2 regions of the Streptomyces sp. NPDC048270 genome follow, and region 1 is predicted to be linked to the other one. Evidence: predicted binding sites of a transcription regulator. Region 1 holds the regulator's gene; the other holds the start of a gene.

The links. The regulator HrcA, encoded in region 1, represses chaperone genes, less so after heat shock. The targets are predictions, from matches to a motif close to TTNGCACTCNGNNNNNCNGAGTGCNAA.
Region 2: groES (co-chaperone GroES) is a predicted target of HrcA. The motif match lies at 1,228-1,254, and genes of this name have one in related genera.

Annotation. Positions count from the first base shown of each region.
Region 1 covers NZ_JBEZLV010000027.1:41,253-56,013, reverse strand. Annotated here, with positions in the region: gene dnaJ (molecular chaperone DnaJ) at 1-897, opposite strand, end outside; gene hrcA (heat-inducible transcriptional repressor HrcA) at 898-1,914, opposite strand; gene AB0D66_RS23480 (MBL fold metallo-hydrolase) at 2,065-2,784, shown strand; gene AB0D66_RS23475 (DUF3097 domain-containing protein) at 2,819-3,619, shown strand; gene hemW (radical SAM family heme chaperone HemW) at 3,651-4,883, opposite strand; gene AB0D66_RS23465 (long-chain fatty acid--CoA ligase) at 4,940-6,829, opposite strand; gene lepA (translation elongation factor 4) at 7,068-8,933, opposite strand; gene rpsT (30S ribosomal protein S20) at 9,155-9,421, shown strand; gene holA (DNA polymerase III subunit delta) at 9,596-10,588, opposite strand; partial or broken gene AB0D66_RS23445 (hypothetical protein) at 10,665-10,906, shown strand; gene AB0D66_RS23440 (YceI family protein) at 10,921-11,781, opposite strand; partial or broken gene AB0D66_RS23435 (ComEC/Rec2 family competence protein) at 11,942-14,320, opposite strand; gene AB0D66_RS23430 (helix-hairpin-helix domain-containing protein) at 14,413-14,761, opposite strand, start outside.
Region 2 covers NZ_JBEZLV010000012.1:44,554-59,314, forward strand. Annotated here, with positions in the region: gene groL (chaperonin GroEL) at 1-642, opposite strand, end outside; gene groES (co-chaperone GroES) at 776-1,084, opposite strand; gene AB0D66_RS13360 (hypothetical protein) at 1,341-1,889, shown strand; gene AB0D66_RS13365 (hypothetical protein) at 1,939-2,376, shown strand; gene AB0D66_RS13370 (response regulator transcription factor) at 2,476-3,156, shown strand; gene AB0D66_RS13375 (HAMP domain-containing sensor histidine kinase) at 3,149-4,603, shown strand; gene AB0D66_RS13380 (LCP family protein) at 4,711-5,937, shown strand; gene AB0D66_RS13385 (FtsW/RodA/SpoVE family cell cycle protein) at 5,925-7,343, shown strand; gene AB0D66_RS13390 (UTRA domain-containing protein) at 7,384-7,956, opposite strand; gene AB0D66_RS13395 (DUF2867 domain-containing protein) at 8,077-8,694, opposite strand; gene AB0D66_RS13400 (TetR/AcrR family transcriptional regulator) at 8,790-9,350, shown strand; gene AB0D66_RS13405 (polysaccharide deacetylase family protein) at 9,354-10,238, opposite strand; gene AB0D66_RS13410 (polysaccharide deacetylase family protein) at 10,235-11,104, opposite strand; gene AB0D66_RS13415 (methyltransferase domain-containing protein) at 11,302-12,498, shown strand; gene AB0D66_RS13420 (hypothetical protein) at 12,615-13,235, opposite strand; gene AB0D66_RS13425 (hypothetical protein) at 13,301-13,567, opposite strand; gene tsaD (tRNA (adenosine(37)-N6)-threonylcarbamoyltransferase complex transferase subunit TsaD) at 13,564-14,706, opposite strand; gene rimI (ribosomal protein S18-alanine N-acetyltransferase) at 14,699-14,761, opposite strand, start outside.

The DNA of each region.
Region 1 (14,761 bases):
GGGCCGGATGTCGATCTCCTCCATGCCGTCCAGCGTCTCCAGCGGGCACTTGGTGCCCAGGGAGGCCGCCGTCATCGGGATGGTCACCGTGCAGTGCAGGTCGTCCCCGCGCCGCTGGAAGGTCGGGTGCGGCAGCTCGTGGATCTCCACGTAGAGGTCGCCGGCGGGGCCGCCGCCGGGGCCGACCTCGCCCTCGCCCGCGAGCTGGATGCGGGTGCCGTTCTCGACACCGGCCGGGATCTTGACCGTGAGGCTGCGGCGGGACCGGACCCGGCCGTCGCCCGCGCACTCGGGGCACGGGGTCGGGACGACGGTGCCGAAGCCCTGGCACTGCGGGCAGGGCCGCGAGGTCATGACCTGGCCCAGGAAGGACCGGGTGACCTGCGAGACCTCACCGCGGCCGCGGCACATGTCACACGTCTGCGCGGAGGTGCCGGGGGCGGCGCCCTCGCCGGAGCAGGTGGTGCAGACGACGGCCGTGTCGACCTGGATGTCCTTGGTGGTCCCGAAGGCCGCCTCGTCCAGCTCCAGGTCCAGGCGGATCATCGCGTCCTGGCCGCGGCGGGTCCGCGAGCGCGGGCCGCGCTGCGAGGCCTGGCCGAAGAAGGCGTCCATGATGTCGGAGAAGTTGCCGAAGCCACCCGCTCCGAAGCCGCCCGCTCCGCCACCGCCGCCCGACGAGGACAGCGGGTCGCCGCCCAGGTCGTAGACCTGCTTCTTCTGCGGGTCCGAGAGCACCTCGTAGGCCGCGTTGATCTCCTTGAAGCGCTCCTGCGTCTTCGGGTCCGGATTCACATCCGGGTGGAGTTCACGCGCGAGGCGCCGGAAGGCCTTCTTGATCTCGTCCTGCGATGCGTCGCGGCGCACGCCGAGAACGGCGTAGTAGTCCGTGGCCACTTACGACTCCGCCAGGATCTGTCCGACGTAACGTGCCACTGCGCGTACCGCTCCCATCGTTCCGGGGTAGTCCATGCGGGTCGGTCCGACCACGCCGAGTTTGGCGACCGTTTCGCCGCCCGAACCGTAACCGACCGAGACGACCGACGTGGAGTTCAGCCCCTCGTAGGCGTTCTCGTGCCCGATCCGTACGGCCATTCCCGACTCGTTGGCCTCGCCCAGCAGCTTGAGGAGCACGACCTGCTCCTCCAGCGCTTCGAGCACCGGCCTGATCGTCAGGGGAAAATCATGTCCGAAGCGGGTGAGATTGGCGGTACCGCCGATCATCAGCCGCTCTTCGGCTTCCTCGACCAGGGTTTCGAGGAGCGTCGAGAGCACGGTGGACACCGTGCCCCGGTCCTCCGCCTCGAAGGACTCGGGGAGGTCCTGGACGAGCGGGGGGACGTCGGTGAACCGGCGCCCGACGACCCTGCTGTTGAGCCGCGCCCGCAGGTCGGCCAGCGAGGTCTCCCCGAAGGGGCTCGGGCAGTCGATCAGCCGCTGCTCGACCCGCCCGGTGTCCGTGATCAGTACGAGCATCAGGCGCGCGGGAGCGAGCGAGAGCAGCTCCACGTGCCGGACGGTCGACCGGGTCAGGCTCGGGTACTGGACGACGGCCACCTGCCGGGTCAGCTGCGCGAGCAGCCGCACCGTGCGGCCGACCACGTCGTCGAGGTCCACGGCGCCGTCGAGGAAGTTCTGGATGGCCCGGCGCTCGGGCGACGACAGCGGTTTGACCCCCGCCAGCTTGTCGACGAAGAGCCGGTAGCCCTTGTCGGTGGGGATCCGGCCGGCGCTGGTGTGGGGCTGGGCGATGTAGCCCTCCTCCTCCAGCACGGCCATGTCGTTGCGCACGGTGGCGGGCGAGACGCCGAGCCGGTGCCGCTCGGTGAGCGCCTTGGAGCCGACCGGCTCCTCCGTCCCGACGTAGTCCTGGACGATGGCGCGCAGCACTTCGAGTCTGCGTTCGCTGAGCATCGCGCACACCTCCAGCTGTGGTCCGTTGCCGTCTTGGTCGGAACTCGGTCGTTGGCACTCTGGTCGTTCGAGTGCCAGAGATCCCCCGCTCAGTGTACGGCCGGGTAGTAAGACCCTGGCAAGGGAGGCCCGCCAGGGTAGCGTCGCGGCATGGACGTGCGTTGGGAAGAGGCGGGCTGGGAAAGGCTGACCGGGCGGACCGGGCGGCGGCGACTGCCGGTGTGGGACTGCACGGTGGGACTGGTGGTGGGGGACGATTCCGTCCTCCTCGTCGACCCCGGCTCGTGTGTGCGCGAGGGTGCCCAGCTGCGGGCGGAGGCGGAGCGGCTGACGGGCCGGCACGTGACCCATATCGCATTCACACACGGACATTTCGACCACGTCCTGGGCGGGGCCGCCTTCGCCGGCGCCGAGGTGTTCGGCGCGGTCGGGCTGGACGCGCTGCTCGCCACGGAACGCGAGGAGCTGCGCGAGGACGCGGTGCGGCACGGGCTGGCCGAGGAGGAGGCCGCGGAGGCGGCGGACCTGATGGTGCTGCCGAAGCACCTGGTGTCGGGCGAGTGGACGCTGGAGCTGGGCGGGGTGCAGGTGCTGCTGGCCAATGTGGGGCCCGGGCACACCGGCCACGACCTGGCGGTCTTCGTGCCGGGCGAGCGCGAGACGGTCTTCTGCGGGGACCTGGTCGAGGAGTCGGGCGAGCCCGTGGCGGGCCCGGACGCGGTGCCCCGGCAGTGGCCCGCGGCCCTGGACCGGCTGCTCGCCCTGGGCGGGGACGACGCGCAGTACGTGCCGGGTCACGGAGCGGCGGTCTCCGCGGCCTTCGTGCGTGCGCAACGCGCCACACTGGCCGCGCGTTTCGGCGTGTCGTAGGCGTGATCGCGGAGCCTCTCCTACGCTCGGCCGGATGCGCGAGTACTCCCCCGACCTGACCCCGCAGTGGAAGCGCCCCAAGGCCGTGCCCGAGGTGGCGGCGGAGCCCGATCTGGTGGTCGAGGTGGCCGGCAGCGACTTCTGCGGCGCGGTGGTGGCCTGCGAGGCCGGCACGGTGACCCTGGAGGACCGCTTCGGCAAGCGCCGGGTGTTCCCGCTGGAGCCCCGGGGCTTCCTGCTGGACGGGGCCGTGGTCACCCTGGTCCGCCCCTCCCGCGCCCCTTCCGCGCCGCTGCGCACCGCCTCGGGCTCGATCGCCGTGCCGGGGGCCAGGGCGCGGGTGGCGCGGGCCGGACGGATCTACGTGGAGGGGCGCCACGACGCGGAGCTGGTCGAGAAGGTCTGGGGCGACGACCTGCGGATCGAGGGCGTGGTGGTGGAGTACCTGGAGGGCATCGACGACCTCCCCGCCATCGTCGCCGACTTCGCCCCGGGGCCCGACGCCCGCCTGGGGATCCTGGTGGACCACCTCGTGCCGGGCTCGAAGGAGTCCCGGATCGCGGCCTCGGTGACCTCCCCGGACGTGCTGATCGTGGGCCACCCGTACGTGGACGTCTGGCAGGCGGTGAAACCGTCCGCCCTCGGCATCGCGGCGTGGCCGGTGGTCCCGCGCGGCCAGGACTGGAAGACGGGCATCTGCCGGGCCCTGGGCTGGCCGGACAACACCGGCGCCGCCTGGCAGCACATCCTGTCCCGGGTGACGTCCTACAAGGACCTGGAGCCCACCCTCCTGGGCTCGGTGGAGCACCTCATCGACCACGTCACGGCGCCCTAGCCGGGCGCGTGGCCGGGGCACGGGACCGGTCCTAGTCCACCAGGTCCCGGACCACCGCGTCGGCCAGCAGCCGCCCCCGCAGGGTCAGCACGGCCCGCCCGGCCCCGTACGGCTCCGCCTCCAGCAGGCCGTCCGCCAGGGCGCGGCGGGACGCCTCCAGCCCGGCCGCAGCGAGCAGCGACAGCGGCACGCCGTCCACCAGCCGCAGCTCCAGCAGGATCCGCTCGACCCGGCGGTCCTCCTGCGACAGGAGCTCGCGCCCGGCCCCGGGAGAGCGGCCCTCCGCCAGCGCGGCGGCGTACGCCCCCGGGTGCTTGACGTTCCACCACCGCACCCCGCCCACGTGCGAGTGCGCGCCGGGGCCCGCGCCCCACCAGTCGGCGCCGCGCCAGTACAGCTCGTTGTGCAGGCAGCGCCCGGCCTGCGAGGCCGCCCAGTTCGACACCTCGTACCAGGAGTAGCCGGCCTGCGCCATCACCTCGTCCGCGATCAGGTAGCGGTCGGCGTGCACGTCGTCGTCCGTCATCGGGACCTCGCCGCGGCGGATCCGCCGCGCCAGCTGCGTGCCCTCCTCCACGATCAGCGCGTACGCCGAGATGTGGTCCGGCCCGGCGCCCAGCGCCGCGGCGAGCGAAGCCCGCCAGTCCTCGTCCGACTCCCCCGGCGTGCCGTAGATCAGGTCCAGGTTGACGTGCTCGAAGCCGGCCGCGCGCGCCTCGGCGACGCAGGCCTCCGGGCGGCCGGGGGTGTGGGTGCGGTCCAGCACCTTCAGGACGTGCTGCTTGGCGCTCTGCATGCCGAAGGAGATCCGGTTGAAGCCGCCGGCCCGCAGCTCGGCCAGGTACCGCGGGTCCACCGACTCCGGATTGGCCTCGGTGGTGATCTCCGCGTCCTCGGCCAGGCCGAACTCGTCCCGGATCGCCGCGAGCATCCGTACGAGGTCGCCGGCGGGCAGCAGCGTCGGCGTGCCGCCGCCCACGAACACCGTCCGTACGGCCCGCGGGTCGTCCCCGAGCACCTTCCGGGCGAGGCGGACCTCGTCGATCAGGGTGTCGGCGTAGTTCTCCCGGGAGGCGAGCACGCCGCCGGTACCCCGCAGCTCGGTGGCCGTGTAGGTGTTGAAGTCGCAGTAGCCGCACCGCGTGGCGCAGTACGGAACGTGCAGGTAGAAGCCGAGCGGCCGGTCCCCCGCGCCCGCCAGGGCGTGCGACGGCAGCGAGCCGTCTTCGGGCATGGGTTCACCGTCGGGCAGTGCGGAAGGCATGACCCCATCATCCCGCACTGCCCCATGGTCGTTTACGCCGTGCGCGGCGCCCCCGGCTACAGCTCCCGCGCGCCCTCGTACATCTCGTCGATCAGGTGCTTGAACTCACGCTCGACGACCGGCCGCTTCAGCTTGAGGCTGGGCGTGAGGTCCCCGTGCTCGATGTCGAGGTCGCGCGGCAGGATCCGGAACTTCTTGACCGTCTGCCACCGCTGGAGGCCCTCGTTGAGGGTCTGCACGTACGTCTCGATCAGGCGGTTGGTCTCCGGCGCGGCCAGGACCTGCGCGTACGTCTTGCCCTCGAGCCCGTTCTCGACGGCCCAGCCCAGGATCGACGGCTCGTCGAGCGCGATCAGGGCGGAGCAGAAGTTCCGGTCGGCGCCGTGCACGACGATCGTCGACACGTACGGGCAGATCGCCTTGAACTGGCCCTCGACCTCGGCCGGGGCGACGTACTTGCCGCCCGAGGTCTTGATCAGGTCCTTCTTGCGGTCGGTGATGCGCAGGTAGCCGTCGGCCGACAGCTCGCCGATGTCGCCGGTGTGCAGCCAGCCGTCGGACTCCAGCACCTCGGCGGTCTTCTCGGGCTGCCCGTGGTAGCCCTGCATGATGCCGGGTCCGCGCAGCAGGACCTCGCCGTCGTCGGCGATGCGGACCTCGGTGCCGGGCAGCGGCTTGCCGACGGTGCCGGTGCGGTAGGCCTCGCCCGGGTTGACGAAGGAGGCGGCGCTGGACTCGGTCAGGCCGTAGCCCTCGAGGATGTGGATGCCCGCCCCGGAGAAGAAGTAGCCGATGTCGGGCGCCAGGGCGGAGGCGCCGGAGACGGCGGCGCGCAGGTTGCCGCCGAAGGCGTCGCGGAGCTTGGAGAAGACGAGCGCGTCGGCGATCTTGTGCTTGGTGGCGAGGCCGAAGGGGGCGGTCGCCTGACCGGTGCGGCGGAAGTTGTCCTGGGTGACCTTGGCGTACTCGCGGGCCACGCCGACCGACCACTGGAAGATCTTGTACTTGGCCCCGCCGCCGGCCCGGGCCTTGGCGGCGACGCCGTTGTACACCTTCTCGAAGATGCGCGGGACGGCCGCCATGTACGTCGGCTGCACGATCGGCAGGTTCTCGATGATCTTGTCGATCCGGCCGTCGACGGCGGTCACGTGGCCGACCTCGATCTGGCCGGAGGTCAGCACCTTGCCGAAGACGTGGGCCAGCGGCAGCCACAGGTACTGGACGTCGTCCTTGGTGATCAGGCCGGTGGCGACGGTGGCCTTGGCCATGTACGACCAGTTGTCGTGCGGCAGGCGGACGCCCTTGGGGCGGCCGGTGGTGCCGGAGGTGTAGATGAGGGTGGCGAGCTGGTCGGCGGTGATGGCCCCGATCCGCTCCTTGACCGCCTCGGGGTGCTTGGCGAGGTACTCCTTGCCGCGCGCCTCCAGATCGGCGAGCGAGAGCACCCAGCCGTCGGGGTCGCCCTCGGCGGCCACCGCGTCGGCGGTCTCGACGACCACCACGTGGGTGAGGTGGGGCACCTCGGCGCGGCGCTCGCGCGCCTTGGCCAGCTGCGCGCCGTCCTCGGCGATCAGGACCCGGCTCTCGGAGTCCGCCAGGATGTACGCGGACTCCTCGGCGTTCGTGGTGGGGTAGATCGTGGTGACCGCGCCGCCGGCGCACATCACGCCGAGGTCGCTGAGGATCCACTCGACCCGGGTGTTGGAGGCGAGCGCGACCCGCTGCTCCGGCTCCAGGCCCAGGTCGATCAGCCCGGCGGCGATGGCGAAGACCCGCTCGGCCGCCTGGCCCCAGCTCAGCGACTTCCAGTCGTCGGGGCCCTGGCCGCCGGCCGCGGGCACCGGGTACCGGTACGCCTCCGCATGGGGCGTGGCGGCCACGCGCTCAAGGAAGAGGGCCGCCACCGTGGGCGGACGGTTCTCGATCAAGGTCTGTGTGTCGCTCACGACATCCTCCGGACCGGACCACGCGGCAGTGCGTGGGCGTGGGGCGCTTGGGGGGGCGCATCGGGACAGGCGGGGTTTGAGACGTAACCAGCAGGTGACTGGCGAGTAACCATCGAGCAGTGATCAGACTAGAGGCCGTCCGCCGCCTGCGTAAGAGCTCGCAAGCGGCCGGTTCATAACGAAAGAGGCCCCCGCGCCGGAGCGTGAGGGCCTGCTTCCGCGGCGGTCGCGGGCGTCGCTACTTCTTCTTGCCGCCGGATTCGTCGCTGGAGAGGACGGCGATGAAGGCCTCCTGCGGGACCTCCACGGAGCCGACCATCTTCATCCGCTTCTTGCCTTCCTTCTGCTTCTCCAGCAGCTTCCGCTTACGGGAGATGTCACCGCCGTAGCACTTGGCGAGGACGTCCTTGCGGATGGCGCGAATCGTCTCGCGGGCGATGACGCGGGAGCCGATCGCGGCCTGGATCGGCACCTCGAAGGCCTGCCGCGGGATGAGCTCGCGCAGCTTGGCGACCAGGCGCACGCCGTAGGCGTAGGCCGCGTCCTTGTGCGTGACGGCGGAGAAGGCGTCGACCTTGTCGCCGTGCAGCAGGATGTCGACCTTGACCAGGCTGCCGGACTGCTCGCCGGTGGGCTCGTAGTCGAGGGAGGCGTAGCCGCGCGTCTTGGACTTCAGCTGGTCGAAGAAGTCGAAGACGATCTCCGCGAGCGGGAGGGTGTAGCGGATCTCGACCCGGTCCTCGGAGAGGTAGTCCATGCCGAGGAGGGTGCCGCGGCGGGTCTGGCAGAGCTCCATGATCGCGCCGATGAACTCGCTGGGCGCGAGGATGGTGGCCCGCACGACCGGCTCGAACACGTCCGAGATCTTGCCCTCGGGGAACTCGCTCGGGTTGGTGACGGTGACTTCCTTGCCGTCCTCCAGGACCACCCGGTAGACCACGTTGGGCGCGGTCGCGATGAGGTCGAGGCCGAACTCGCGCTCCAGGCGCTCGCGGACCACGTCCAGGTGCAGCAGGCCGAGGAAGCCGACGCGGAAGCCGAAGCCCAGCGCCGCGGAGGTCTCCGGCTCGTAGACCAGCGCGGCGTCGTTGAGCTGGAGCTTGTCCAGGGCCTCGCGCAGGTCCGGGTAGTCCGAGCCGTCGAGGGGGTACAGGCCGGAGAAGACCATCGGCCGCGGGTCCTTGTAGCCGCCGAGGGCCTCGGTCGCGCCGTTGTGCAGGCTGGTGATGGTGTCACCGACCTTGGACTGGCGGACGTCCTTCACGCCGGTGATGATGTAGCCCACCTCGCCGACGCCGATGCCGTCGGCCGGGGTCATCTCGGGCGAGGAGACGCCGATCTCCAGCAGCTCGTGCGTGGCGCCGGTGGACATCATCCGGATGCGCTCGCGCTTGTTGAGCTGGCCGTCGACCACACGGACGTAGGTGACCACGCCGCGGTACGAGTCGTACACCGAGTCGAAGATCATGGCGCGGGCGGGGGCGTCCTTGACGCCGACCGGGGCCGGGACCGTGGCGACGACCTTGTCGAGCAGCGCCTCCACGCCGAGACCGGTCTTCGCGGACACCCGCAGGACGTCCTCGGGCTGGCAGCCGACCAGGTTCGCGAGCTCCTCGGCGAACTTCTCCGGCTGGGCGGCCGGCAGGTCGATCTTGTTCAGCACGGGAACGATCGCGAGGTCGTTCTCCATCGCCAGGTACAGGTTGGCGAGGGTCTGCGCCTCGATGCCCTGGGCGGCGTCCACCAGCAGGACCGTGCCCTCGCACGCGGCGAGGGAGCGCGAGACCTCGTACGTGAAGTCGACGTGCCCGGGGGTGTCGATCATGTTGAGGATGTGGGTGCTGCCCTGGCCCTCGCCCGTGGTGGGCGCCCAGGGCAGTCGGACCGCCTGGGACTTGATCGTGATGCCGCGCTCACGCTCGATGTCCATGCGGTCGAGGTACTGGGCGCGCATCTGCCGCTGGTCGACCACACCGGTGAGCTGGAGCATCCGGTCGGCAAGGGTCGACTTGCCGTGGTCGATGTGCGCGATGATGCAGAAGTTGCGGATCAGCGCCGGGTCGGTACGGCTCGGCTCGGGCACGTGGCTGGGGATGGCGGGCACGCAGTGTCCTGATTCTCGGGTCTCAGTCGGGGGCGCGGTCGATCCTGGGCGGATCATTGGGATCTCTACGCTGACTCCCATGGTCCCATGGACCGGGCAGTGCGCTCGGTTTGGGCTGCCCCGAGCGTGCCTGGTAGCCTGGGCAGCTGTGTCTCGTATGCCCTCTCAGCTGTCGAGGCACAATCCGAAGAACAAAACTCTGAACCTGAAAAGGCTCTTTCGTGGCGAACATCAAGTCCCAGATCAAGCGGAACAAGACGAACGAGAAGGCGCGCCTGCGCAACAAGGCCGTCAAGTCCTCGCTCAAGACCGCGATCCGCAAGGCCCGCGAGGCCGTCGTCGCCGGTGACGTCGAGAAGGCCACCGTGGCTTCCCGTGACGCCGCGCGTGCGCTCGACAAGGCTGTCTCGAAGGGTGTCATCCACAAGAACGCCGCCGCCAACAAGAAGTCGGCGCTGGCCTCCAAGGTTGCCTCCCTGCAGGGCTGAGCTCTCGATGTGAATCGCCGGTAAGGACCCAGCGGGCCCTCTCTTCCGCTCCTTCACCGGCACACCGCGCCGCACGCGGCCTGCGTTCGCCACGCGGGTGCGGCGCAACACCAGCAGTACGCGAAGGCCCCGGCCTCCACCCTTCCCCAGGGCGGCGGCCGGGGCCTTCGTGTGTCAGCGGCGCTGGGGGCGGGCGGCCCGAGCCACCGCCACGACCGCCTTCTCCAGCGCGTACTCGGGATCGTCGCCGCCGCCCTTGACCCCCGCGTCGGCTGCGGCCACGGCGCGCAGGGCGTCCGCGACCCCGTCCGCCGACCAGCCGCGCATCTGCTGGCGGACCCGGTCGATCTTCCAGGGCGGCATCCCGAGGTCCCGGGCGAGGTCGCCGGGGCGGGCCCCGCGCGGGGCGGAGGCCAGCTTGCCGATCGCCCGCACGGCCTGGGCCAGGGCGCTGGTGATCAGGACCGGCGCCACCCCGGTGGACAGGGACCAGCGCAGGGCTTCGAGCGCCTCCGCCGCCCGCCCCTCGACCGCCCGGTCGGCGACCGTGAAGCTGGAGGCCTCGGCCCGGCCCGTGTAGTAGCGGCCGACCACGGCCTCGTCGATGGTGCCCTCGACGTCCGCGCACAGCTGCGCCGCCGCGCTCGCCAGCTCCCGCAGATCGCTGCCGATCGCGTCGACCAGGGTCTGGCACGCCTCCGGGGTCGCCGAACGGCCCAGCGTGCGGAACTCGCCCCGTACGAAGGACAGCCGGTCCGCCGGCTTCGTCATCTTCGGGCAGGCGATCTCCCGGGCACCCGCCTTGCGGGCCGCGTCCAGCAGGCCCTTGCCCTTGGCCCCGCCCGCGTGGAGGAGGACGAGGACGATCTCCTCGTAGGGCGCGTCGAGGTACGCCTTCACCTCCTTGACGGTGTCGGCGGACAGGTCCTGGGCGCCGCGCACGATCAGGACCTTGCGCTCGGAGAAGAGGGACGGGCTCGTCAGCTCGGCCAGCGTGCCGGGCTGGAGCTGCTCTGAGGAGAGGTCGCGGACGTCCGTGTCGGCGTCGGCGGCGCGGGCGGCCACCACCACCTCCCGGACGGCACGGTCGAGCAGCAGGTCCTCCTGCCCCACCGCGAGGGTGAGCGGGGCAAGCGGATCGTCGGTGGGGTTCTTCCTGGTGGCCATCGGCTCCAGCATCCCACGCCGCACTGACAGCCCCCGGCCCGGCGGCCTCCCTCACCCGATACGTGAGAATGATCGTGTGAACGTGCGACATGTACTCGTCCTGCCCGACCGCGACGCCGCCGAGGAGGTGGCGCGGGAGGCCGTGGACGCTTCGGCCTCCCGGAGGAACCGCAGTTGGTGCGCGACGCCCTGGCGGGTGAGGACGACGCCGAGGACGCCCAGTGGCTGGTGGTCGTCGAGGACCCGCGGGAACTGCTCGACACCGCCGTGCTGGACGCCCTCGCCGCCGAGTACGAGGGCTGGCTGGAGGCCCCGTAGGGATCCGGCCCGGCTCAGGCCTTGTGGACGATCTGCACGTCCAGCTCCACTTCCACGCTCGAACCGATCGCCGCGATGCCGTGCGCGAGCACCGACTGCCAGGTCAGGCTGAAGTCCTCGCGCTGCAGTGCGGCGGTGGCCCGGCAGGCGGCGCGCGGCTCGCCCTCCAGGCCCGTGCCCAGGCCCAGGTAGTGCGTGTCCAGGGTGACCGAACGGCTGACCCCGTGCAGGGTGAGGGCGCCCGCGACGGTCCAGCGGCTGCCGCTGCGGTGGATGAACCGGTCGCTGTAGAACTCCACCGTCGGATACCGGGCCGCGTCCAGGAAGTCGCCGGACCTCAGGTGGTCGTCGCGCAGCCGCAGCCCGGTGTCGATGCTCGCCGCATCGATGATCACGTGCATGGAGGAGTCCTCCATGCGGTCGGCTATCCGCACCCCGCCGGCGAACGTGTTGAAGCGGCCGCCGATCCGCGCGAACCCGATGTGCCGGGCCGTGAACGCGATGGACGAGTGCGAGGGGTCGAGCTCCCAGTGGCCGGGCTGCGGCAGCAGCGGCGGCTCCACCGCGTCCAGGATGATCTCCCCGGTGCCGGGCTGCGCCGGGTCCCCCACCAGCGTCGCCCCGTGGAACGGCGCGTACCCCTCGGCGGTGACCGAAAGCCGGTACTCGCCCTCCGGCACCACCGCCGTGAACCCCCCGTACGGGTCGGTCTCGCCGCTGACGATGCGGCGCCCGATCGGGTCGGTCACCTCGAACGCGGCCTGCCTGACCGGCTGGTGGACCGTGTCGAGGACCCGGCAGCTGAGCAGACCCGCCGTCGGTGGCAGGGTCAGTGTCGCGGATATGGGCGGGCTGGAACTTCCGGCCGTCTCCATCCCCCGTCGGCGACCGAACATGGCTGATGCACCCCCGTGCTGTGTGGACTTGGACCGTTCTGGCGAAGACGCATTCGATCATGCTGTCGGGTTGTGGGCAAACAGAAGGGCCGTGCCCGGTATGCCCGTGTCGCTCCCGCCGCCGGCCGGCCGGAAAGACCCGTATCCCGGGGCCTGCGCCCGACACGGCGATCGACCCGTCGGTGTCGGTCCGCAGTACGGCCGCCCCCGAGGCCCGCAGCCGGGCGAGCGTACCCGGTGCGGGGTGCCCGTAGCGATTGGCCGCGCCGACCGGGACCACCGCGACCCGCGCCCGGATCCGCGCGTACAGGCCCGGGTCCTGGTGCGCGGAGCCGTGGTGCGCCACCTTGACGACATCCACCGGCCCCAGGTGCGGATGCTCCCTCAAGAGGGCCTGCTGCGCGGGTGGTTCGAGGTCGCCGAGCAGGAGCAGGGTCAGTCCCGGGCCCCGGACCAGCAGCGCGACGCTCGCGTCGTTGGGCCCCTCGGGCGGCGGCCCGGCCGCAGGCGGCCAGAGCACCTCCCACTCCAGCGGTCCGGCCCGGCGCCGCTCCCCGGCCACCGCCCGTACGACGGGCACGCCCGCGGCGGCCGCCGCCCGGTGCACCAACCGCGCCTGCCCGGGCGGCTCTTCCAGCGCCGTGGTCTGAATCACACCCACCGACCGGCCCCTCAGCACCCCGGCCAGACCTCCCACGTGGTCGGCGTGGAAGTGCGTCAGCAGCAGGATCGGCACCCGGTGCACGCCCAGGGCGCGCAGGCAGGCGTCCACCGGGGCGGGGTCCGGCCCGGCGTCCACCACCAGCGCCTCCCCCGGGCCGAGGGCCAGTACCGCGGCGTCCCCCTGCCCCACGGCGCACTGCACGTAGCTCCAGTCGGGCGGGGGCCAGCCGGTGAGCGTACGGGTCAGCTGCGGCGGCCTGAGCACGGCCAGGAGCAGCAGCACCGCCAGGGCGGAGCAGACCCGCCGCCGCCTGCCGAACCGGGCGCCGAGGAGCACCAGGGCCAGTGTGGCGGCGGCCAGCAGCAGCCCGCCGGCCGGCCCGCCCGGCCAGGCCAGCTCCGCCCCCGGCAGCCGCGCCCCGGCCCGGGCCACGGCGGCGATCCACCCGGCGGGGATCCCCGCGCACCAGGCGAGCCCCCGCGCGGCGCCCATCCACACCGGGGCCGCGGCGAGCGCCGCGAAGCCGAACACCGTCGCCGGGCCCGCCGCGAGCTCGGCCAGCAGGTTGCACGGCACCGCCACGAGGCTGACCCGGGCGGAGAGCACCGCGACCACGGGCGCGCACACCGCCTGGGCGGCCGCGGCGGCCCCCAGCGCGTCGGCGAACCTCGGCCGCATCCCGCGCCGCCGCAGGGCCGCGCTCCACCGGGGCGCCAGGGTGAGCAGCGCACCGGTGGCCAGGACGGACAGCAGGAACCCGTAACTGCGGGCCAGCCAGGGGTCGTAGAGGACCAGCAGCAGTACGGCGGCGCCCAGGGCCGGGATCAGGGACCTGCGCCGCCCGGTGGCAAGGGCCAGCAGCGTGACCGCCCCGCAGGCCGCGGCCCGCAGCACGCTCGGCTCCGGCCGGCACACCACCACGAAGGCCAGCGTCAGGGCCGCCCCGCACAGCGCGGTGGCCCGCAGCGACAGTCCCAGCCGGGGCGCCAGCCCGCGCCGCTCCGCCTGCTGCGCCCGGGCCGGGGGCCCGATGAGCAGGAACAGCACCACGGTCAGGTTGGACCCCGACACGGCCAGCAGGTGCAGCAGGTCGGTGGCCTTGAACGCCTCGTGCAGATCGGGCGGAACCCTGGAGGTGTCCCCGACGACCAGCCCCGGCAGCAGGGCCCTGGCATCCGGCGCGAGCCCCTCCGTGGCCTCGCGCAGCCCGGCCCGCAGCCGCCCGGCGAACCGCTGCGCGGCGTCCGGCCCGCCCGTCACCGCGGGCGGGGTGTCGCCGGCCGGCCGCAGCAGGGCCACGGCCTGCTCGCCGCCCCGCGCCCGGGCCAGCCGGGCGACGACCGCCACCCGGGTGGAGGGCAGCAGCCGGGCCCATCGCGGATGCCCGGCCAGCACCCTCACCGGGGTCTCGACCCGGGTCCGCGACCCGTCGGGCCCGGTCACGCCCGTCAGCACCGCGTCCAGCACCACCACCGGCGGCCCGCCGCCCCGGCCGCCGCTCCCGGCGAGGCGCGGATCGGAGGCGACGGTGAGCTCCGCGAGCACCCGGGCGTGCTCGCGGGCCAGCCCCGGCACCGGCCCGGCCCGCGCCTCGGCCCGCTGGAGCCCTGCCACGCCGGCCCCCGCACAGGCACACAGCAGGGCCGCGGCCACGGCCGGGGCGGCCCGCCACCGGGGCCCCGGGCTCCGGGACCCGACCAGGAGCAGCAGCCCCGCTCCGGCCACGCCCAGCCCCACCCCGACGACGGTCGCTCCCGCGGGCGCGTCCAGGGCGAAGGCAGCCGCCGCCCAGGCGGCCAGGGCCGGCGCGACGAGGCGCAGGTCCGCGGGCGCCGCGCCCCCGGGGCGGCTCACGGCCGCACCAGCGTCCGCAGGTCGGCGAAGCGCCGCTCGCCGATGCCGCGCGACCGGGCGCAGGTCCGCGGGCGCCTCGCCCGCAGGGCGGCTCACGGCCGCACCAGCGTCCGCAGGTCGGCGAAGCGCCGCTCGCCGATGCCGTTGACCTGCCGGAGCTCCTCCACGGAGCGGAAGCCGCCGCGGGCGGTGCGGAAGTCCACGATGTGCTGCGCCAGCACCGGCCCGACCCCCGGCAGCCCGTCCAGCTGCTCGACGGTGGCCGACCCGAGGCTGAGCGGGCCCGTACTCGGCCGATCGGAGCCCCCCGCCCCGCCCCCGTCCGGCGGGGGCGGGGCGGGGGCTCCGACCAGTACCTGCTCGCCGTCCACCAGCACCCGGGCCCGGTTCAGCCCGGTGGTGTCCGTACCGGGCCGCACGCCCCCCGCGGCGGCCAGCGCG
Region 2 (14,761 bases), on a different contig from region 1:
GTCGAGGACGGCCTCCATACGCTCCTGGTCGGAGACCATGTACGGCGAGAGGTAGCCCTTGTCGAAGGCCATGCCCTCGGTGAACTCGAGCTCCAGGCCGAAGGCGTTGGACTCCTCGACGGTGATGACACCGTCCTTGCCGACCTTGTCCATCGCCTCGGCGATGAGCTCGCCGACCTGCTGGTCCTGCGCGGAGAGCGCGGCCACGGCGGCGATGTCGGACTTGTCCTCGATCGGGCGGGCGGTCGCGAGGAGGTCCTCGGACACGGCCTTGACCGCGGCGTCGATGCCCTTCTTCAGGGCGGCCGGGGACGCGCCCGCGGCGACGTTGCGCAGACCCTCGCGGACCAGCGCCTGGGCCAGCACGGTGGCGGTGGTGGTGCCGTCACCCGCGATGTCGTTGGTCTTGGTCGCCACCTCCTTCACGAGCTGCGCGCCCAGGTTCTCGTACGGGTCGTCCAGCTCGACCTCGCGCGCGATGGTGACGCCGTCGTTGGTGATGGTGGGGGCGCCGAACTTCTTGTCGATGACGACGTTGCGGCCCTTGGGGCCGATCGTCACCTTGACCGTGTCGGCAAGCTTGTTGACGCCGCGCTCGAGGGCGCGACGGGCGTCCTCGTCGAACTTCAGAATCTTCGGCATGGGAGCGGTTCAGTCCTCTCGTTGCGATCGGCCGCTCACCGCGACCGCCACCGCCTGGAACGAACTACGCCCCTCGCCGCCCGGCATCAGCAGGGTGACCAGGGGCGCAGCTCAAATCAAAACTAGAAGCGAATTACTTCTCGACGATCGCGAGCACGTCGCGAGCCGAGAGGACGAGGTACTCCTCGCCGCTGTACTTCACTTCGGTGCCGCCGTACTTGCTGTACAGCACGATGTCGCCGACGGTGACGTCCAGCGGGAGACGCTGGCCGTCCTCGAAGCGACCCGGGCCCACGGCGAGGACAACGCCCTCCTGGGGCTTCTCCTTCGCGGTGTCCGGGATGACCAGGCCGGAGGCCGTGGTCTGCTCGGCGTCGAGCGGCTGGACCACAATGCGGTCCTCGAGCGGCTTGATGGCAACCTTGGAGCTGGCGGTCGTCACGATCCGACCTCCCCCTTCGGAGATCCGGGGTTAACTGTCTGAGGTGGCGACCAGGTCGATCCGTCGTCGCGGGTGCCGGACCTGCCTGTCGCTGTGTTGGCACTCACCGGTGGCGAGTGCCAGGTGCGACACTATTCCGGCGATTAGCACTCGGTCAAGCGGAGTGCCAATTCTCGACCGTGGGCGTTGCGCGTCGCGAGCCCTCGAAGCGCCAAAACCCCGGCGCACGGGCGTTCGATCTCATTACTCTCCGGTCATGACCAGGACAAACTCCGGCGTGCGCCCGCGGCACCTCGTCCCGATGGCCGTCGGCCTCGCGGCCGGCATCTACATGCTCTCGGGCGCCGTACCGCGGCTGGCGGCCCAGGCGGCCGGGGTCGAGGGCGCCTTCCACGCCACGCGGTGCACCGAGGAACTGGACTCGGACGGGGACGAACACTGGATGTGCGAGGGGTCGTTCACGGCCGGGGACGGATCGTTCACGATCCCCCGGGTCGAGGTCGACACCAGCTTCGACACCCTGCCGGACGGACCGCGGGCCGCCTTCGCCCTCGGCCCGTCCTCCGGCACGGCCGTGCAGCCCGGCGTCCTCGTCTGGCTGGGGCCCGGGGCGGTGGGGGTGCTCTCGCTCGCCTTTCCGGTGTGGGCCGTCGGCGCGGCCTCCCGGGACGCGGTGGCGCGCAGACGGGAGCGGGCGTCGGGGGCGGCCGGCCCGGAGCGGGTGCCCGGCCCCGAGGGGGTGCCCGACCCGGAGAGGGTGACCGGGGCAGGGGCCTCGGCCGGGCAGGCGCGGAGCACGCGGTGAATACCCGTACCGGGGCGCCCGGCCCCGTCCCGGCGCGGTACCGTGCGGCATGACGACACCGTCGCGGCGGCCCGTCCACTGGACGGCGGACATCGCGCTGGCCCTCCTCACCGGCACGGTGGCGGCCGTGGTCCTGGTCGGCGGCGTCCTGTGGGCCGGCCTCGGGGAGTTCGGCCTGATCACACCCTTCGTGCCCGAGGGCTCCCACTGGCTGGGGATTCCGCTCACCGTCGAGGTGTACGTGTTCCTCGGCGCGATGTGCTGCGTGAGCGCGGCGGCCGCCTTCGGTTTCGCCCGGCGGCACGTGTGGTTCTCGGCGGTCCTGCACGGTGCGGTCTGCGCCCTGATCGCCGGGACGCTGCTGATGATGGCGATCACCTCGCTCCGGGCGGCGCCCCAGCCGGAGACCCTCCCGGACCCCGCGTCCACGCGCTCGGGCCACGTGTGCCGCAGCGGCGGCGACAGCGGCGAGTGCCCGGGCGGTTGAGGCGGGGGCCAACCGGGAGCGACCGGGGCGTACCGAGAGCGCAGGGGGAGCGAACCGGGGTGATTCCGCCGCGTCGGCCCGGTATGTGAGGCTTGACGGGTGCGCATCCTCGTGGTCGAAGACGAAGAGGGCCTCGCCGAATCCCTGCGGCGCGGCCTGTCCGCCGACGGGCACCTGGTCGAGGTCGCGCACGACGGCCACCGCGGCCTGGACCTCGCCCTCGCCGGCGGCCCGTACGAGGTGGTCCTCCTGGACCTGATGCTCCCGGGCATGAGCGGCTACGAGATCTGCACCCGCATGCGCGCCCACGGCGACACCACCCCGGTGCTGATGCTCACCGCCCGGGACGGCGAGTACGACGAGGCCGAGGGCCTGGACTCCGGGGCCGACGACTACCTCACCAAGCCGTTCTCCTTCGTGGTCCTCGCCGCCCGGATCCGGGCGCTGGCCCGCCGCGCGGGCGCGCCCGACCGCAGCGTCCTGCAGGCCGGCGACCTGCTCCTCGACCCGCAGGGCCGCCGCTGCCGGCGCGGCTCCCACGACATCGAGCTCACCGCCCGCGAACTCGGCGTCCTGGCCTGCCTGATGGAGCGGCCCGGGCAGGCCGTCGCCAAGCAGGACATCCTCGACGAGGTCTGGGACACCCCGTACGGCATCGACCCGAACATCGTCGAGGTGTACGTCTCCTCGCTGCGCAGGAAGATCGACGCGCCCTTCGGCCGCCGCTCGATCCTCACCGTCCACGGGACCGGCTACCGGATGGCCCCGGACGGTGGCTAGTACCGTCCGGGCCCGTACGGCGATCGCCGCGGCCCTCGCGATGGCCGCCGTCCTGGGCACCGGCGGGCTGTGGCTGTACGCCCTGCTGCGGGCCAACCTGCTCGACAACACCACCGGGCGCACCGAGCTGGCCGCGCGCAAGGTCGTCGCCCAGGTCGACAGCCGGACCCTGCCGCCCGGCGGCCGGCTGCCCGCGCCCGAGCGCGGGGTGGACCTGGTCCTCGTACGGGACGCCCGGGGGCGCACGGTCGCGACCAGCGGGGACCCCGCGGACCTTCCGGGCCTCCCGGGCCTCCCGGGCCTCCCGGACCTGGGCCGGCTGAGCCCCGGGGGCGGTTCGGGTTCCGGTTCGGGTTCCGGTTCCGGTTCCGGTTCCGGTGCGGGTTCGGGTTCCGGTTCGGGTGAGGACTCCCGGTCGGCCGTACTGCCTCCCGCGCGCCCCGGCGGGGAGCGGCGGGTGGCGGTCGCGGTCGAGGCGGCGGGCCCGCCGGGCGCGCACGACCCGCACACCGTCTACGCCGTGACCGTGCTCGGCGACGTGGACGACGCGACCAGGGCCGTCGCGGTCGGACTGCTGGCGGGCGCGCCCCCGTTGATCGCCTTCGCCGCGGCCCTGGCGTGGTGGGTGACGGGGCTCGCGCTGCGCCCGGTGACCGCCATCCGCAACGAGCTGGCCTCGGTCACCGCGAGCGAGCTCGACCGGCGGGTTCCGGATCCGGGCGGGGCGGACGAGATCGCGCAGCTGGCCCGCACCGTCAACGGCACCCTGGACCGGCTGGAGCGCGCCGACGCCCGGCAGCGGCAGTTCACCGCGGACGCCTCGCACGAGCTGCGCAATCCGCTGGCCGCCGTCCGCACCCGGCTGGAGGTGGCCCTGGCCATGGACCGCCCCGACCGGGAGTCGGTGGCGGCCGCGCTGGCCGATACCGAGCGGCTCCAGCGGATCGCGGCGGACCTGCTGCTGCTGGCCCGTCTCGACGGCGGGCCGGGGCCGCGGAGCGAGCCGGTCGACCTGGCGCTGCTGGCCGCAGAGGACGTGGCGCGCCGGGGCGGTCCCCGGGTGGCGCTGCGGCTGGAGGCGCGGGTGCCCGTACCGGCCGCCGGGGATCCGGCGCGGCTGGAGCGGGCGCTGGCCAATCTCGTGGACAACGCCCTGCGGTACGCCCGCGCCGAGGTGGTGGTGCGGGCGGCGGCGGGCACGGCGGGAGGCGGTGCCTGGGCGGTGCTGGAGGTCGCGGACGACGGCCCGGGGATCCCGGAGGCGGACCGGGACCGGGTGTTCGAGCGGTTCGTACGCCTGGACGCGGACCGGGGCCGGGCCAGCGGCGGGACGGGGCTCGGCCTGGCCATCGCCCGGGAGATCGCGCGGGCGCACGGGGGCGACGTACGCGCGCTGCCGGCGCCCGGCGGGGGCGCGCGGCTGGTGCTGCGCATCCCGTGCCGGTAGGCCGCCGACCGCCGGCCGCCGGCCGCCGGCCGCCGGGCCTTCTGTACGCCGGTTCCCCCGCCGGCCCTCAGGATTCCTTCAGCCTCCCTCCCCCACCATCGAGAGGCATGAGCGCGCACCGGAGGAAGACGACCGCCCCAGGCCACCGGCTCTCCCGCCGGCGGCGGCTCGGCCGCACGCTGCTGATCACCGGCTGTGCGCTGGCGGTCATGGCGGGCGGCGGCGCCTGGTACCTGTACCGGGACCTGGCCTCCGGCATCGGCAGCTCCAAGGCCCTGAAGGGCGCGCAGAAGTCGACGTCCGGCGATGTGAACGTCCTGCTCATGGGCCTGGACAGCCGCAAGGACCAGAACGGCGAGGACCTGCCGGACGACGTGCTGGACAAGCTGCACGCCGGCGGTTCGGACATCGGCGGCTACAACGCGAACACCCTGATCCTGCTCCACGTACCCGGCGACGGCGGCCAGGCGAAGGCCTTCTCGATCCCGCGCGACGACTTCGTCGACATACCGGGCCACGGCAAGGACAAGATCAAGAAGGCCTACGGGCTCGCGAAGGAGAAGAGGCGGGAGCAGCTCGTCGCGCAAGGGGTGGGCGACCGCCGGCAGCTGGAGCGCGAGGGCCGGGAGGCGGGGCGCAAGGCGGAGATCGAGACGGTGCGCAACTTCCTGGGGGTCCCGATCGACCACTTCGCCGAGCTGAACCTGGCCGGTTTCTACCACCTCGCCGAGGCGCTGGGCGGGGTGCCGGTGTGTCTGAACAAGCCGGTGAAGGACAGGTACTCCGGCGCCGACTTCCCGGCGGGCCCGCAGACCCTGAACGGGCAGCAGGCGCTCGCCTTCGTACGCCAGCGGCACGGCCTGGCCAGGGGCGACCTGGACCGGACGAAGCGGCAGCAGGCCTTCCTCGCGGGCGCGACGAAGAAGCTGAACTCGGCCGGGACCTTCACCGACCCGGTGAAGCTGATGAAGCTGATCGACACCGCGAAGCAGGACGTGGTGACGGACGAGGGGTGGGATCTGCTGTCGTTCGTGAAGCAGGCGAAGAACCTGTCCGGCGGGAAGGTCCACTTCACGACGCTTCCCATCGAGGGCTTCGGAAGGAACCATGGGGAGGACATCAACGTCGTAGATGATATGAAGATAAAGCGCCTCATTGCCGAGCAGATCGGGCCGAAGGCCCCTCCGAGCCCGAGCACCCCGGGCGCCGCTTCCTCCTCAGCTCCGCCGGGACCGTCGTCCGGATCGTCCGGATCCTCCACGCCCCCCGCGTCACCCGCCCCCACACCCACGTCCGGTGCCACGGACGGCGGCGGCATCCCGTGCGTGGACTGAAGCCCCTGACATCGGCGGGCTCGCGCCGGCGCACCGAGGCGCTGCTGCTGGTCTTCGTCGTCGCGATCGCCGTGTTCGGCCACGCCAACGCCGGCCTCGCCATGAACGGCGAGCTGCCGCCCAACCTCACCGGCTTCACGATCAGCATGACGCTGCTGTCGCTGGTCGGGCACCTGGGCATCCGCCGGTTCGCGGCGTACGCGGACCCGCTGATCTTCCCGCTGGCCATGCTGCTGACCGGGCTGGGGCTGGTGCTGATCCACCGGCTCGACCAGGGGTACATCGAGCGGTACGGCTCGGACGCGAACGCTCCGGGCCAGCTGATGTGGACGGTGGTCGGTGTCGCCGCCTGCATCCTGGTGGTGGCGCTGCTGCGCGACCACCGGCTGCTCCAGCGGTTCATCTACATCACGATGGCCGTCGCGCTGGTGCTGCTGATCGCGCCGGCGTTCTTCGGCGCGGACACGTACGGCGCGAAGCGGTGGATCATCCTCTTCGGCTTCTCGCTGCAGCCGGGCGAGTTCGTGAAGATCATGATCGCGATCTTCTTCGCGGGCTATCTGGTCATCCACCGGGACTCGCTGGCCCTGACGGGCCGCAAGTTCCTCGGCATGCGGCTGCCCCCGATGCGGCAGCTGGGACCGATCATCACGGTGTGGATCGTCTCCATGCTGGTGCTGGTCTTCGAGCGCGACCTCGGCACCTCGCTGATCTTCTTCGGCGTCTTCGTGGTGATGCTGTACGTGGCCACCGAGCGCACCAGCTGGATCGTGTGCGGCCTGTTCATGGCGGCGGTGGGCGCCTTCGCGGTGGGCTCGACGGAACCGCACGTCAAGGCGCGCGTGGCGGCGTGGCTCAACCCGCTGTCGTACTACTGGGAGAACCGGCCGGCCGGGGTCACCTCGGACCAGTCGGCGCAGGCGCTGTTCAGCTTCGGCATCGGCGGCATGACCGGGACCGGCCTCGGCACGGGGCACCCGGAGCTGATCAAGTTCGCGGGGCGCAGCGACTTCATCCTCACCACGGTCGGCGAGGAGCTCGGGCTGGCCGGGGTGATGGCGGTCCTGATCCTGTACGCGCTGCTCGTGCAGCGGGGGCTGCGGATGGCGCTCGGCGCCCGCGACCCCTTCGGCAAGCTGCTGGCGGTGGGCCTCGCCTCGGCGCTGGCCCTCCAGGTCTTCGTGGTCGCGGGCGGCGTCACGGGACTGATCCCCCTGACGGGCAAGGCCCTGCCGTTCCTGGCCAAGGGCGGCTCCTCCCTCCTGGCCAACTGGATCATGATCGCCCTGCTCCTGCGCATCAGCGACAGCGCGGAACGCCAACGCGAGGCGGACGCCCGCGGCCCGGCGGAGACGACGATCACGCCGGTGGTGACGGCGGACCTCACCCGGGCGGGAGCGGGCTGACCGGCGACGCAGGGGGCGCGGCGGGCTCCCCCACGGCAGGTCAGGCGTCGAAGTCGTACTCCAGGACGTAGGAAGCGGAGTCGAGAGTCATCTCGTTCACTTCGACGGCCCGGCCGCCTTGGGCGAATGCGGTGCGCACGATCTGGATCACGGGGGTGCCGAGCGCGAGCGAGAGGCGCTCGGCCTCCGCGGCCGACGGCATCCGGGAGCGGATCTCCTCCCGGAAGTGGACCGGCTCGTGGCCCAGTTCGGCCAGGCGTGCGTACGTCCCGCCGGGACCCGAGTCGATCCGGGTGATCGCGGACGCGGCGACGATGTCGGACGGCAGGTGCGAGGTCGCGAACAGCACCGGCTTGCCGTCGAGCACGAAGCGGCGGCCGCGCACCCAGACCGGCGCGCCGGGCGGCACTCCGAGGGCATCGGCGACGCCCTCGCTCGCCGTCTCCTCACGCACGTCGATCTGGTCGACCACGAGCTCGCGGTCCTCGACATCGGCGGACCAGACGGACCGGCCCGACCCCCACCGCTCCTGCGCCAACCGCTGGATGCCACGCCGCCGCAGGGGCCCGACGCCGGCGCCGTGGCGCGTCTGCGCGAGACCTTCGTCCGTCATGAAGCGATCACTCCCTCACGTCTGTGGACAGCGTAGGGGAGTCGTCCCCTGGCGACCGAGCGTCTCGGACTCCGCGGCCCGCCCGGCGCCGGGGCCGCGGAGGGCGGTTCCGGCTGGGGGTCAGGGGTGGGTGTTCGGCGGGGGTGCGGGCCGGGTCGGTGGGGTGGGGGATTGCCATTCTCGGCCTATGCCTCGGATCAGGGCCGGGTAGACGCCCAGGTAGCGGAACGGCTTGATGGCTGCCATGTAGGCGGCGCCCAGCAGGCCGTTCGGCTTGACCAGGACGGCCATCTGGCCGCGGTAGCCGCCGGAGCCGTCCGGGACCCAGCCGATGTGCAGTACGCCGTGCACCGTCCTGTTGGCCGTCTCCGCCGCCCACTCGTCGTGCGTCTGGAACACGGAGGTGAACGGGACCGCGTCGAGGTCCGGCCCGCGGGGGCCCTCGCGGAGGTCCGCCGGCAGGCGGTCCCGCAGGGTCGGCACCCGGCCGCCGACGCCGGACCCCGGCTCGTCCAGGCGGAGCAGGGCCCCCAGCTTCCAGCGGAGCGCGAAGAGCGCGCGCCCCACGGCCGAGGGGACGGGATCCCCCTTGCCGTGCGCGAACTGGTTCACGAGCCGCGGGAGGTCGTCGGGGCCGCCCGGTGTCGGCAGGGCCCACACGTCCTCGAGCCGGAAGTCCCCGGCGATCTCGTGGATGCGCCAGGGACGGGCCGTGTGCGCGGTGCTGGGGAGTCTCATGGTCGAACCCCTGTCTATACGATGCCGTATAGAAGCAGGCTACTCCTGTTTATACGGTGCCGTATAGACGGGGGCAGAAGGAGAGCGGAGGCAGCATGGGCACGACCCGCACGCCGCGCGGCGCATGGATCGAGGAGGGCTTGCGCGCACTCGCCTCGGGCGGCCCGGAGGCCGTCCGGATCGAGCCGCTGGCGCAGGCCCTCGGCGTCACCAAGGGCGGCTTCTACGGGCACTTCCGCAACCGCGGCGCGCTGCTCGCCGAGATGCTCGACACCTGGGAGCGCGATGCCGCCGAGGCGGTGATCGAGCAGGTCGAGAGCGGCGGGGGCGACGCCAGGGCCAAGCTGGAGCGGCTGTTCACGATCGCCTCGTCCGGCGCCGCCGGTCCGGCGACGGGTGTCGCCGCCGAGCTCGCGATCCGCGACTGGGCCCGCCGCGACGAGGACGTCGCACAGCGCCTGCGGCGCGTCGACAACCGACGCATGGACTACCTGCGCTCGTTGTTCGGCGCCATCTGCGCGGACCCGGACGAGGTGGAGGTCCGCTGCATGCTCACGCTCTCCGTGCGGATCGGCGAGTTCTTCGTCGCCGCGGAGCACGGCGGCCGCAGCCGGGCGGAGATGATGGAGCTGACCAGGCGTTGGCTGCTGCGGTAGCGCCTACAGGTAGTCCTCCAGGCGCCCTATCCGGTAGCCCTGCTCCTGGATGCGCTGGAGCATGCGCGTGGTCATCTGGGTCTCCGTCGCGCCCTTGAGCTCCGCGGGGCCGCGGAAGTGGGCCAGGATGATGTCGCCGGGTTCGAGGGCGGAGCCCTCGGCGTACTGGAAGTTGTTGATCTGCATCGAGACCCGCCACAGCACCAGGGACGAGACCCCGCACTCCGAGGCGGCCCGGAGGGTGTCGTCGTTGTAGTTGCCGAAGGGCGGGCGGAAGAGCGGCGGGCGCTGGCCGAAGCGCTTCTCCAGCCGGTCCTGCTGGCCGCATATCTCGTGCTTCTGCGCCGCGAAGGGCAGCGTGCGCAGGTTCGGGTGCGTCAGGGTGTGGTTGTTCACCGTGCTCGCGGAGCCGTTGTCGCGGAGCTCCTCGAAGTGCCCGTAGTCCGACGAGGCCACGCTGTCGGTCAGGAACATGCTGATCGGCAGCTTCAGGTCGGCCGCCATCTTCAGGAACTCGGGGTCCTTCTCCGCGCCGTCGTCGAAGGTCAGGAAGACGACCTTGTCGTCCGCCGCGACGGGTATTCGGTCTATCACCGGGACCTTCCCCGGGCCCGCCGCGGGGATTTGCGGCTTCTGGGCGGGCTTCGGCGCGTACGCGACGGGGCCCGTCAGGCCCCACTTGCGGAACGCCTCGTCCGAAGCCCCGCCCGCCGAGGGGGCGGAGGCCGACGCGGACGGCGACGCGGGAGCGCCCGAAGCCTCCTGCGTCGCCTTCGCCTTGGGCCCCAGCCGCCCGGTGGGGGCCGAGCCGTCCCCGCACCCCGTCAGGGACAGCGCCAGCGCGCCGGCCGCCAGCGATCCGGCTACCAACCGGCGCGCGTGCTTCACAGATAGTCCTCCAGGCGAGCCACGGCGTATCCCTTGTCCGTGACGGTCTTCATGACCTGACGGATCATGTCAGGCATTGTGCCCTTCCAGTCGTCCTTGCCCCGGAAGTGGGTCAGGATGATGTCACCGGGGTGCAGGTCGCGGTCCCACTCGCGGTACTCCATCCGGTTCGGGAAGGCCTCCGCGTTCCACAGCGGCACCGCCTTGATCCCGCAGTTCTTCGCCGCGCGCAGGGTGTCCTGGTTGTAGTTGCCGTACGGCGGGCGGAAGAGGGTGGGCCGCTTGCCGAACTGCTTCTGGATCGTGTTCTGCTGCCCGCAGATCTCCTCGCGCTGCTGCTCGTACGAGAGGCCGGGCATGTACCGGTGGTTGAGCGTGTGGTTGTTCAGGGTGACGCCGGCGGCCTGCATCTCCTTGAAGTAGGGGTAGTTGTCCTTGACGATGTAGTCGCTGAGGAAGGCCGTGTACGGGATCTTCAGCTCCTGCATCATCCTCAGGAACTCGGGGTCCTTCTCCGCGCCGTCGTCGACCGTCAGGAAGACGACCTTGTCCTCCGTGTCGATGGTGGTGAAGACCGGCGGGTACTCCTCCTGGTCCTCCACCTCGAAGCCGTCGCGCGTGGTGAGCTCGGGCTTCTCCTTCGGCGCCGCCGGGGCGGTGAGCGGCGTCTTGGCCAGCCGCCACTTCTTGACCGCCGCGATGCGCGCCTGCTGGGCCGCCTTGGCCTTCTCGGCGGCGCTGAGCGCGCCCGCCGCGCCCGCCTCCGCACCCTTGGCCGCCTTCGCCTTCTCGGCCTTGTCCGGCCCGGACCCCCCGGAGCCGCACGCCGTGCCGAGGGCGGCTACCAGCAGGGCGGCCACGGCCACCCCGAACCGGCCGCGCGGACCCGCCGCGTACCGGTGACCCTGTTGCGTCTTATCTTCCTTTTGTCGGACTAGCTGCATAGCTGCGCATCCTGGCACCCGACACGCGGGCTCCCCGGAAGACACCGCGAGCGGAGTCCCACCTTCCACCGACTGGCCCACACCCCCGCACGCCCCCGCGCGTCGCCGACAATGGAGCCGTGACCCCCGAAGACTTCGCCGCCCTCCTCACCCCCGAGGGGCGCGCCCTCCTCGACTCGCTCCGCGACCACGACCCCGCGCAGGAGCTGGCCCTGGCCACCCGGCTGCGCCGCGAGCACCCCGCCGCGCTGGTCTCCGCCGCGCTCGGGCAGGCCCGGCTGCGGCAGCGCGCGGTGGCGAAGTTCGGCGCCGAGGACGCGTTCCGGATGTACTTCACGCCCGGCGGCGGCGAGATGGCGACCCGCGCGTCCGTGGCCTCCTACCGCGCCGAGCGGCTCGCCGCCCTCGGCGTGCGCAGCCTCGCGGACCTGTGCTGCGGCATCGGCGGGGACGCCCTCGCCCTGGCGCGGCTCGGCATCCGGGTGCTCGCCGTCGACCACGACCCGCTGACCGTCGCCGTCGCCCGGGCCAACGCCGAGGCGCTGGGGCTGGCGGACCTGATCGAGGTCCGGGAGGCGGACGTGACGGAGGTGGACACCGCCGGCTACGACGCCGTCTTCATCGACCCGGCCCGGCGCGGCGGGCGCGGCCGCATCTTCGACCCGGAGTCGTACTCGCCGCCGCTGTCCTGGGCCGTGGAGGCGGCCCGTGCCGCGAAGTACGCCGCCATCAAGATCGCCCCCGGGATCCCGCACGAAGCGGTCCCGGCCGAGGCCGAGGCCGAGTGGATCTCCGATCAGGGGGACGTCAAGGAGGCCGTGCTCTGGTTCGGGACCTCGCCGGGGACCGTGCGCGCCACCCTGCTGCCCGGGCCGCGCGCCCTGCAGACCGCCGATCCGCTGCCCGACCCGGAGGCGGGCCCGGTCGGCCGCTGGCTCTACGAGCCCGACGGCGCCGTGATCCGCGCGCACCTCGTGGCCGAGGTCGCCGAGCAGCTGGACGGCAGGCTGATCGACCCGACCATCGCGTACATCACCGCCGACGAGCTGCGCGCGACGCCGTACGCGACGGCGTACGAGATCACCGACGTGCTGCCGTTCGGGCTGAAGAAGCTGAAGGCGCTGCTGCGCGAGCGCGGAGTGGGCGTCCTGACCGTGAAGAAGCGCGGCTCGGCCATCGAGCCCGAGGAGCTCCGCAGGAAGGTCAAGCCGCAGGGCCCGAACTCGGCGACGGTCTTCCTGACCCGCGTCGCGGGCGCCCCGTCCATGCTGATCGGGGCGCCGGCCGTGCCGCCTGCGGCGACGCCCGAGCGGTGAGGCGCGGCGGCGGGCCCGGCAAGGGCCCTGACGGCGTGAGTCACCCCGGCCGCCGACGAGCAGTCGGCGCCGCGGATCGGCAGAGCCGGGTGGCCCGCCCGCGCCCGGGTCCGGGGCTACGTCGCTCGGGCGCGGAAGGCCCGTACCGCCCAGCGGTGGTGGGCGGCGGCCTTTGCGAGGCCCAGCAGGCCGGTGACCCACAGGATCTGGCCGATGCCCATGAGGTACGCGATCTCGCCGTACGTCGTGCGCGCCGGGTCGGCCGAGGACGCGGCGGCGAAGGCCACCCACAGCCCGAACGCGCCCAGGGCGAACGAGGCGACCAGCCAGGTCAGGCTCAGCCCGGGGGCCCGGACCCGGGCGTCGGCGACCGGGTCCCGGTCCGACTCCACCCAGGCGTGCAGCAGTTGGCGCACCTGCCGGTCGCGCCGGGCTCCCCGGGCGCACCAGAACGCGGCCGGGACCAGCACGCCCGCGCCGAGGACGGCGAGGACGAGGCCGTGGACGTAGCCGAAGGGGTCGTGCTGCTCGAAGGCCATCCAGGCCATGGCGACGAAGCACCAGCCGAGGACGAAGACGGCCGCGACGGCCCACAGGCGCAGCAGCCGGCCCACGCCCAGGCTGCGGCGGCGCAGATCGCGCAGGAACCGTGCGCGGTCCTCCCGTACGGCGGCCTCGTCCAGCCAGTCGCGCAGGTGCGCGGGCGGCGGCGGGGGCGGCAGGTCACGGCGAGGCATGCGCATGACCATAGCCGCGCCGGGCGGCCCGGACCGGCCGCCGAGCCCGGTCCGGCAGGCAGTCCCTAGCCGGTCTCGACCGACTCGAAACGCCAGCGGTGCACGGCGCGCGTGATCAAGTCGGCGGCGGGCTCGGGCAGTTCGGGCAGGTCCGCCGAAATCCCCTCGGCCGCCTCCCACCAGGTGATCACCAGCACCCGGTCCTGCGGGGCCCGGAACACCTCGCGGCGCACCGGCTCCCGGGCGAGGACCTGGGCGCGGGCCCATTCCAGCAGCTCGTTGCCCCGGCCGTCGGCGGCCCGGGCCTCCCACATCAGCGCGACGGTGCTCATGAGTAGAGGTTGTCCTTGCTCAGCTCGTGCACGTGGTCGTGGTCATGCCCGTGGCCGTGTCCGTGCGCATGCCCGTGCCCGTGTCCCTGTCCCTGGGCACCCGGCACGTGCGGGTCCGTCACCGGCAGCGAGGAGTCCGCGGACAGGTCCCAGTCCGAGGGGGCCCGGTTCCGCTTGACCATCTCCGCGCCCAGCGCCGCCACCATGGCACCGTTGTCGGTGCACAGCTTGGGCCGCGGCACCCGCAGGACGATCCCCGCGTCGTCGCACCGCTCCTGCGCCAGCGAGCGCAGCCGCGAGTTGGCCGCCACCCCGCCGCCGATCATCAGGTGGTCGACGCCCTCGTCCTTGCAGGCCCGGATCGCCTTGCGCGTCAGCACGTCCACCACGGCTTCCTGGAAGGACGCCGCGACGTCGCGCACCGGCACCTCCTCGCCGGCGTGCCGCTTCGCCTCGATCCAGCGGGCGACGGCCGTCTTCAGGCCGGAGAAGGAGAAGTCGTACGGGGCGTCGCGCGGCCCGGTCAGCCCGCGCGGGAAGTTGATCGCCTTCGGGTCGCCCTCGCGCGCGAGCCGGTCGATGACCGGACCGCCGGGGAAGCCCAGCTGGAGCACGCGGGCGATCTTGTCGAAGGCCTCGCCGGCCGCGTCGTCGATGGTCGCGCCGAGCGGCCGCACGTCGGAGGTGATGTCGGGGGCCAGCAGCAGCGAGGAGTGCCCGCCCGACACCAGCAGCGCCATGGTCGGCTCCGGCAGCGGACCGTGTTCCAGCTGGTCCACGCAGATGTGCGAGGCCAGGTGGTTCACGCCGTAGAGCGGCTTGCCCAGCGCGTAGGCGTACGCCTTGGCCGCCGAGGTGCCCACCAGCAGCGCCCCCGCGAGGCCCGGCCCGGCCGTGACCGCGATGCCGTCGAGGTCGCGGGCGCTGACCCCGGCCTCCTTCAGGGCGCGTTCGATGGTGGGGACCATCGCCTCCAGGTGGGCCCGCGAGGCCACCTCGGGCACCACGCCGCCGAAGCGGGCGTGCTCGTCGACGCTCGACGCGATCGCGTCCGCGAGCAGGGTGGTGCCGCGGACGATGCCGACACCGGTCTCGTCGCAGGAGGTCTCGATGCCGAGGACGAGAGGTTCGTCAGCCATTGCTCTCACTGCTCTCAGTTCGTGCTTGTGCGGGGTCGGTCAGTCGCATGACGAG